3 regions of the Alteromonas sp. 76-1 genome follow, and region 1 is predicted to be linked to each of the others. Evidence: predicted binding sites of a transcription regulator. Region 1 holds the regulator's gene; each other region holds the start of a gene.
What was found. The regulator LexA, encoded in region 1, represses DNA repair genes until DNA is damaged. The targets are predictions, from matches to a motif close to TACTGTATNNNNATACAGTA.
Positions count from the first base shown of each region.

Region 2: the regulator LexA is predicted to act here: its motif matches at 1,674-1,693, upstream of ALT761_RS04475 (LexA family protein).
Region 3: the regulator LexA is predicted to act here: its motif matches at 1,871-1,890, upstream of ALT761_RS18705 (YebG family protein).

Region 1 is NZ_LR136958.1:4,641,572-4,644,861, reverse strand. Features, by position in the region: gene ALT761_RS19770 (FG-GAP repeat domain-containing protein) at 1-859, shown strand, start outside; gene lexA (transcriptional repressor LexA) at 1,000-1,626, shown strand; gene coxB (cytochrome c oxidase subunit II) at 2,211-3,290, shown strand, end outside.
Region 2 is NZ_LR136958.1:1,064,138-1,067,427, reverse strand. Features, by position in the region: gene ALT761_RS04480 (hypothetical protein) at 1-992, shown strand, start outside; gene ALT761_RS04475 (LexA family protein) at 1,706-2,119, shown strand; gene ALT761_RS04470 (Y-family DNA polymerase) at 2,119-3,290, shown strand, end outside.
Region 3 is NZ_LR136958.1:4,406,178-4,409,467, reverse strand. Features, by position in the region: gene ALT761_RS18710 (methyl-accepting chemotaxis protein) at 1-1,449, shown strand, start outside; gene ALT761_RS18705 (YebG family protein) at 1,538-1,825, opposite strand; gene ALT761_RS18700 (sensor histidine kinase) at 2,153-3,290, shown strand, end outside.

The DNA.
Region 1 (3,290 bases):
TAAAGAGGGAAATATAGAACTAAGTGATACAGTTTCAGAGAACTGGGGCGCAGGCACTAACTCTATAGCAACCGACTTTAACAATGATGGTGCAGGCGACTTGTTTACATCGACAACCAATTATTACGATGGAAGCTTCGCCGCTATCCAGCTACACAATGGTGAGGTTCACTGGCAGTATGATTCAAGTAGTAATAGCAATATTGGCATAATTGAAGCCTTAGACATGAATTTCGATGGCTTCACTGACGCATTAGTAATGATTGGGACTGAACTGAATATTTTTGATATTCAAAACCAATTGATTATTGCTAACTATAATATCGGTCATGTCACGCACCTCGCTCCCTTTATTTCAAACGGAAGTGCATTTGTAGCGTTGACAACTAACGAGTCTGGCATGGAAGTATTAAAGATAACCGATGCAGGACTATCACAAGCCGCGTCGGTGGACGGTATATGCGATCAGCTAATTACTATTAATGCAGACTCAGATGAGCAGCCGGAATTAGCGTGTACGAATTATGATGATGAGCTGATTGTTTATGACTTTTCTGGTGAGGCGCTTACCGAGAGCTTGCGTGCGAGCATACCTGCAGATATAACGAATATTCAAGCTGACGTAACTACTGAACAAAACCAGAATCTTATTGGCGTTAGCCATAATACAGCCGATTTCTCACTTAACATTTATAGCCATCTTGTTAGCTTTGGAACCGATGGCTTTGTAAGGTGGCGCGGTCCTGCGTTTGCAAGTCGGCAAGGTCAAGATTACGGAAATTTGAAAGTGCGCAAAGCTGATTCAGGGAACCTTGAAATACAAACGTCTACCTATTCTAGCGCTATATGGGTGCATTAGTAGATGTTTGCAGAGAGCTCTACTAAGGTAGGGCTCTTTTTTTATGGCAAGTGTTCGAAGCATGTAAATAGCATCCAATGCTTGTCATTTCCTTTTAGGTGTATATACTTACAGGAACTGTATAGACAGACAGGTCTTTTATGCGCCCACTCACAGCAAGACAAACAGAAGTTCTCGAGCTTATAAAAACAACGATGCTCGAAACTGGCATGCCGCCTACCCGTGCAGAAATTGCCCGTCATTTAGGTTTTCGTTCTGCAAATGCCGCTGAAGAACATTTAAAAGCGTTGGCCCGTAAAGGCGTCATCGAAATCCTTCCAGGCACTTCTCGTGGTATTAAGTTGAATATTCCTCTTGAAGATGAAACCCCTGAAGAAGAAGGGCTTCCTCTTATTGGCCGAGTGGCTGCGGGCGAGCCGATTCTAGCGCAAGAGCATATAGAGTCTCATTATAAGGTCGACCCTGCCCTGTTTCAGCCTCACGCTGACTTCTTACTTCGTGTAAGCGGTATGAGTATGAAAGACATTGGTATACTTGATGGTGACTTGCTAGCCGTGCATCGTACTACGGATGTCCATAATGGGCAGGTGGTAGTGGCACGTGTCGATGAAGACGTTACTGTTAAACGCCTTGAAAAGCGTGGCCGCGAAGTATTACTTCACGCTGAAAATGATGAATTTTCACCTATTAAAGTCGACTTAGCGTCAGAGCCTTTCTCCATTGAAGGGATTGCCGTTGGTGTTATTCGAAATGCTGACTGGATGTAACCTTTTAGCTATTTAGTAAAGAAAGCGGCTTATAGGCCGCTTTTTTGTATGTTTACCATACCTTGCTTACACCATAATCGTATTTAAGCCTAAGAAATCTCTTAAAAGCCACCAGATACCGCTCCCACATATTTTCTTCTATTTATGTCACCTTTTTCAGTGCTAGCTAGCGCTATTTTTGTCACCTATTTTGTTTGAAAAATAATCAAAATTACGCAACTAGCTTTTGATTATAAGAAACTTATTGGCAGCTTCTATTTGCCTATCTCGTTCAAAATGAGCGTTTCAAACAAGCTCACTAATTATCGCTACAGCATCCATACGCTGTTGTATGTGTCATTTCTCTTACATACAACTTTTGATTAAAAATTCAACGCTGCAATTGTTTTTTCTCAGAAAAGACTAGACTTGTGCGTTTTATTGAGCAATTCTTATACTGTATTTAACAAAATAATAACAATAGCTGCAACTTTGGTTTACAACTAAGGCTAGATAGTTAAGTTAAAAGTTGGATTTCGGGTATCAGTTGCCAGAAGCGCAGCGCAACCAGTGCGTCAATGCTTCTGTTATAACGGAGGTGTTGAGTGAAACGAGTAACGACACAAGCGGCGACACAAGTGACAAAGTGGCTTTACGGGCTTCCACTTTTGCTTACCTCGCCACTACTGTTTGCTGATGCAGCAACGGGCGAAGGCTCTTCCATAAATTTGCGCCGAGGCGCAACAGACATAAGTGGTCAAGTTTACGACCTGCATATGTTGATGTTCTTTATCTGTATCGCAATTGCTGTTGCAGTTTTCGGGGTTATGTTTGCCTCCATGTACTTGCACCGTAAATCCAGAGGCGCTAAGCCCGCTCACTTCCATGAAAATGTAAAAGTGGAAATTGCATGGACGGTCGTGCCTTTCATCGTTCTTATTCTTATGGCTATTCCTGCCGCTAAAACCCTTATAGCGATGGAAGATACCAGCGAACCCGATCTTACCGTTGTCGTTACTGGTTCCCAGTGGAAGTGGCACTACCGGTATATGGACAGGGACGTTGAGTTCTATTCGTTAATGGCGACGCAGCGAGAGCAAATTGAAAACAAATTCGAAAAAGGCACGAACTATCTGTTGGAGGTCGACCGTCCGTTGGTCATCCCCACAGGGCAAAAAGTGCGCTTTCTTATTACTTCTGATGACGTTATTCACTCGTGGTGGGTACCGGACTTTGCAGTGAAAAAAGATGCTAACCCTGGGTTTATTAACGAGTCTTGGGCAAAGGTAAATGAGCCTGGTGTTTATCGTGGACAGTGTGCCGAGCTATGCGGCAAAGATCATGGCTTTATGCCGGTTGTGGTCATTGCTAAAGAGCCTGCTGAATTTGATGCTTGGATAAACGAACAAGAAGAAGCCGCTCGCCAAGCGAAAGAAGAAGAGCAGCGTTTACTGTCGATGAATATGTCGATGGATGAACTTATGGATGAAGGCAAGCGGGTTTACAACGCCACTTGTGCGGCTTGTCATATGCCTAACGGCGAAGGTTTACCCGGCGTTTTCCCTGCGCTTAAAGGCAGTGAGATGGTACTTGAAGACCAAACTGCACATATTGATATTGTGTTGAACGGTAAAACCGGTACGGCCATGCAGGCGTTTGGAAAAATGTTAAGCCTGAAAGACATT
Region 2 (3,290 bases), 1.2 Mb from region 1:
GAAATATAGTAGTAATTCCCTCGGCTCTTCATCTGATTGATTTTTCAGTACGAGATAGCTTAGTTGAAACATGGTGTGAGGGTTTAGATAGTGATGAGAGGGTTGAGGAAACATTTGGAGGCATTACAAGCACTCATAAGAAAATCGAGACACAAGTAAATTATGATGATCCACATCATCACTTTTGCGACGTATTAAGAACTGCCATCCTATGCAACGTCCATTACAACAAACTATTAGCTAAACGCGAGTTTGAGAATACAATTTACAAGAATGATGAGTGTGAGCAAGTTTTCCGCTTACTACTAAAAAGCATGCCTTGGTACGTAAAACCGCTAGGAAGAGCGGAGTTGACAGGTCAGATAATAGAGTCGATTCCTAGCATTAAAGAGACCTTGTCGAACAACGTATTTAATGAACAAATATGGTCAATCGCTAAACATCTTAAGCCCTTACTAATCGATCGTATACCTAGCTTATCTGACAGTGCTGCAAATAACTTAAGTGTATTATTTGTTGTTCTGTGTAAACGCAAATTTCCTCGTGTACGTGGTTCATTGCAGGGTGCCAATCGCCCCTATAGCCTCTGGAAGGCTTTAAAAGATGGACACTCGAAAGTCAACAGCGAATCCATGAGCCTATGGGAATACGAATCCATATATCGCCCATCTTTATTGCATATGATGGAGTTAGTGAGCCTATTAGTGATATGGAAATCAGACAATACCATCAATAGATTTGAGCAATTTGTTCAATTTCGAAAAGAAATCTTAGATACTCAGATAATGGTAAATGACGCCCTTGATGGTGAGCATCACAGCCATGTCATAAAACTAGCAAATATACTTTCGCTTCAGAAAGACCCTCTAGGGAATTCAAGCGATGAGCCTGTGTTTATGCGATTTTGGAAAAAGGCCGACCCGAAGATTAAGTCATTGAGAAAACATGTAGATGAACACTTAAAAAGAAAAAGCCTTCGATGGCCTTCATAATGCATTCGGTTTAAATGAGTACAATAATAATCAAAAACACAAACAAAGCTTAAGCAAAATTGGAGAAGCTCTCAAAGTAGAAAAATGATTATCTGTTCACGATGACAATCCGTTTGAATTACGATAAACCTAGTGACTAATAATTTTAACCAGTGAAAGGTAATGATGTCCGCTATTCGCTCATAGTTGAAACTAGAGAACTAAGTCGTGAAGGTCCGGTATACGTACATTGCGGTAGTTCCCTTAGCTTAGCCTTGCATGACCAGTTTTAGCGTAATGTAGCCCGAGGTATTTATTCGGCTTTGCCGCTGCAAATGCAAAAATTTTACGTTTAGATTGGAAGTGATGCTCGTCCAGAATTTACTTTGCTATGTTCGAACTTATTTGTTAAGTATAAAGCTCCTCCAAAGCCATCACCGCGATTAGACTTTGGCTTCGTACTCACTAATAGGCTCGTAAAATGGATATAGCACCTATGAAAATGAGATTTTTGAAAAAAATTCTCTTATCGAATGAAAATAAAAAATCTGACGACCATCAGCCTCCCTACGCCAGCTCTACAAGCTGCTGACAGAGATTCTCACTTTGAATGACGATTGCCATTTTGCCGGTCATTACAGTCGCCATTTAGACGAGTATTTTCTGTACTGAGATTGATTGATGAGTATGAACCCACTAAAATACTGTATAAATAAACAGTATTTTTGAAGTGTATGCTTAAATTTATCCCTATTACAGCACAAGCGGGCATCGTAGGCTTCGAGTCGCCTGCTGCAGAATATACCGAACTAGGCTTGAGTCTAGATTCTCTGCTTATTGATAAACCTGCTGCTACCTTCATTGGCTACGCACAAGGCAAGTCGATGATGGACGATGGCATTCATGACGGCGACCTGCTGATTGTCTCAAGAGCTGAAGATATTTCTGACATGTGCATTATTGTGGCGACCTTAAACGGTGAGTTCGTCTGTAAGCGTGTAGACAAACGCCACGGCTGCTTGCGTTCTTCATCACCCTTGTACAAACCTTACTTTTTAAAAGAAGGCGATGAATTTTCAATAGAAGGGGTGGTAACGCGCTCCATTAGGCTTCACAAGAAACTCTCCCGTCGACTAGGAGGTGAGTAGTGTTTGCGCTAGTAGATGTCACATCTATGTATGCATCGGTCGAGAAAATCTACAACCCTAACCTGCGAAACAAACCCGTTATGGTGTTGAGCAATAACGATGGCTGCGTGGTCGCAGCCTGCCCTATTGCCAAAAGATTAGGGTTTAAAAAGTTCGTACCCTATTTTCAAGTGAAAGAGGAAGCAAAAAAAGCAGGGGTTGTTGTTTGCTCGTCTAACTATGAACTTTATGCCGATGTGTCTTCAAAAATGTTTTCGGTCATGTCTCAATTCTGTGATGAATTGCACGAATACAGTATTGATGAAGCTTTTATGCGCTTTTCGCCACGCCTACATGATAGCGAATGGCTGGCCCTAGGCTATGAGATAAGAAAAACTATTTGGCGTGAGGTAAAGCTTCCCGTGGGCGTTGGATTTGGCCCCACTCCAACCCTTGCTAAAGCAGCTAATCACGCTGCAAAAAAGCTGGACGGCTTTCGAGGTTCAGCGGTTATTAATACGCAGCAAGAAAAGCAGGCATTATTATCCCGCATGGCAGTAGCAGATGTATGGGGTATTGGTGGGCGCTTGGAAAAACGATTGATTGCCATGGGTATTAATAATGCCTATACACTGTCACAACAATCCCCCGCTAAAATGCGTAAGTATTTTTCTATTGTGCTAGAAAATACAGTAAGAGAACTTCAGGGTGAACTAAGAATGACGTGGGATGAGATAAGACCCGCTAAAAAAGAAATTTACAGCACCCGTAGTTTTGGAAAGAGAGTTACCACACAAGATGAATTGAGAGCAGCGTTAGCCACCCACGCTGAAATAGCCACTAAAAAACTACGCGCTCAACACTCACTCGCTCACAGCGCCACCTTCTTTGCGGCAAACTCGCCTCATGACGATAGCAGATATGTTAAGCAGTCGGCGCTTTCCAGCTTTGCTGTTCCTTCCAATGATACTCGACATATTATTCACGCAGCGTCTGATGCGCTCAATAAATTGTTTATTCCAGGCGTGCGTTACTACAAAGTGGGGGTGGGTCTGTTGGACATTTGCGACGAAAAATATCGCCAAGACGATTTATTTACGCCCAATACGGACAACTCGGCATTAATGGCAGTGCTTGATAGTACCAATGCTAGATATGGCAGAAACACGATGCATTTTGGCGCTAGGGGCTT
Region 3 (3,290 bases), 240 kb from region 1:
CGAGAAGACTTGATAGGAAAAAACCACAACATTATTCGTCATCCGGATATGCCGTCTAGTGTGTTTAAAGAAATGTGGCGAACTTTAGAATCGGGTCAAAGCTGGGCTGGATTAGTCAAAAATAGAAGAGAAAATGGCGATCACTATTGGGTGTCAGCATTCGTTACTCCCGTATACGAGGGAGGTAAAGCCGTGGGGTATGAGTCAGTTAGAGTTCATGCCGCCGATGAAAAGATAGCTCGCGCATCTAGCATATATGCCAGACTATCTGCTGGAAAATCGCCAATTCCCTTCGCTGCAAAGCTTGGTCAGACACTTTCACCCATGTTACCCATGATAGTAGTAAGTTTATTATTGTTGATAGCGATTGGCTTTACTGCTGGCTTACTCCCTTTAGGTGTTACTTTCATTGCATTACTCATTATGATGGTGTGGCAATCGGCAAAAAGCCGGAGCTACTGGCGGGAGTTTCTTTCATTAAGCCCTGCAAGTTATAGTAATGCACTTGTGGCACAAACGTATTATGCCGATGTTGATTATATTGCTCAGGCTAAGTTGGCGTTAGGCTGTGAACTCGCGCGCACACGCACAGCGTTAACCCGCATCAAAGACGCATCTGAGGGATTAGAAAATATTGCGGTTTCAACCCACAGCCAAGCCGAGTTAACCAGTAAAACGATTATTCAGCAAAACCTTGCTACCCAACAAATTGCCACAGCAGTAACGCAAATGAGTCAAGCTATTCAAGAAGTGGCTGAACGGGTTGAAAGTAATGCTGTTAGCGCTAAAACGGCGGCGAATAACGTACAAATGGGCAACGACAAAGCTGAAGAAGCGATGCAGGCTATACTGTCATTAAAAGGTGCAGTGGAGTCGATTTCCGATACGGTTACCGAGCTTGCTCAATCCACCAGTGATATAGGCGAAGCCGCTAGCATCATTTCTAGCATTGCCGATCAAACCAACCTGCTAGCACTTAATGCCGCCATAGAAGCTGCCCGTGCTGGTGAACAAGGCCGCGGCTTTGCGGTTGTTGCGGATGAAGTGCGTACGTTGGCTTCGAAAACCCGCGAGTCCACCGATAAAATCCACAACATCATCCAAGAGCTTGTTGATAGAACAGAACGGGCCGTAAAGGTGTCTTCGGAAGGATTAGTGTCTGCTGAACACGGCAGTGCAATAGTTGAGGAAACCCGAGGCGCATTACAAGAAATCAATAATGCGGTAAGTGGTATCGCCTCAGCCACCGTTGAAATGTCTTCTGCTGTAGAGGAACAAAGTACTGTGGCTGAGCATATTAATCAGCAACTTGTAGATGTTGCTGATAGTGCGGAAGAAACGCAGAAGTCATCAGAAGCCTCGCTCAAAGTGGGGCGAGATCTTCGTGACACTGTAAATCAAGTTAATGGGTTAATAGCTCGTTTTAACACCAATAAACGCACAGGATAATCTGTGCTGTTTGTTTTGTAGCGTGCTTTTAGTCTCTTTCTATATACGTTAGCTCCACGTAAAAGCACGCTAAATATTTCTACTACGCCTATCCGTTGGCTTTAAGCTTTACTACGTCGGCACTCTCATCTTCTAGTACACTCTGGGCTGTCGCACCTTTAAAAATCTTGCTCACTTTGTCTTTATTCTTAGACAACATGATAGTGAGTTCTTCAACAAGGCTATCTTCAATGCCTAAGCCTTTTGCTTGAATGTATTCAGCAAGGTTGTCGGCAGCGTCGAGCATCTTATCGTACTGATCTGCTTCTTTTTTATCGGTAGTTACCAATTTTTCTACCCCTTTGTGCGTAACAACATACTGTGTGGTAATGGCCATGGTAGGTCCCCTTAGATGAATAGACCATAAAACTGTACAATATTTAACTGGATAAATAAACAGTATTTAACGTTTTTGATATTATTTTTTTTCAACTTAAGTATAGTGACTAAATAAGCTGAAAAAACAGCGTTAACATCGCCACGCCCACATTCAAAAATGTATGCTTCGTTTCTTTTAGTTGCAGCTTTCAATGATTCTTCACCCAGTAGTGCAACTTCGAATAACAGCAAATTTACCAAAAGGCGTGACATTGTCTCTTTAGGGCGTGAAATCGAGTGCCGAAAATCGGCGTGATATAGATGATTTAGATACGAAGAGGATGTAATGAATTCTTCCATTGAGCGAGATATTCGCACTATTCAATCGATAGAAGCTGTTCCACACATAATGAAAATGTTGTCAGATGTCACGGGACTTCGCTTTATTTGTGTAGCAAGAGTCACTGAAGACAATTGGACAATGTGCTCAGTGTTAGACCAAGTAAATTTTAACTTGATACCTGGCGATGAGTTAGATATTAAAACTACGTTTTGTAGCCAAGTAAGAAAATCTACGAAACCGATTGTGATTGAGCACGCTAAAGAAGATACCGTTTATCGAGAAAGTGAAATACCCATCATGTATGGCTTCGAAAGTTACTTTTCTTACCCCATTTACAACAAAAATGGTGACTTTTTCGGTACGCTTTGTGGTTTAGATCCACTTCCTGCGGTGTTAAAAACCGATAAAATTGAAAATCAAATAAAGTCTTTCGCCGAGCTGATTTCAAGGCAGATGGAAGTAGATGACCGTCTAGCCACGGCTGAAACCAATCTTCTCAGCGAGCAAGCTGCCGCTAAATTGCGTGAGCAATATATTGCCATTTTGGGGCATGATTTAAGAACGCCTTTGTCAGCGCTAAAAATGGGTGTCGACTTTCTTGTTGAGCATGCCAGTGATGCCACTTCCCAAAAAGTGCTATCTCGTATGGACAACAGCGCTAAACGCATGACGCGACTCATTAGTGACGTGATGGATTTTACGCACGGGCAAATGGGTAAGGGGGTTCAACTAAGCGTTAAGCCAGTGAACGATTTAGAAAGCGTTTTAGCACATACGGTAAGTGAACTATCGAGCTTGCATTCAGACCGAGACATACGTGCGAATATCAATATAGAGGGCACCTTTTCTTGTGACCCAGAGCGTATCAGCCAGTTACTGTCTAACCTGCTGATTAACGCGATAATACACGGCGATAGCGCGCAGCCTATCAAAGTGGTAGCCAGTATCGAACAAGAAACACTCACAGTTAGCGTGTCTAATGGGGGCACCCCAATAAGCGCTGATGTTATCGATAAGCTATTTCATCCATTTTGGCGAAATGAAAACAACAAAAAAACCGGTGGCTTGGGTTTAGGTTTGTTTATCGCCTCGCAAATTGCTGAAGCACATAAAGGTAGCCTGATGGTGCACTCAGATGAAA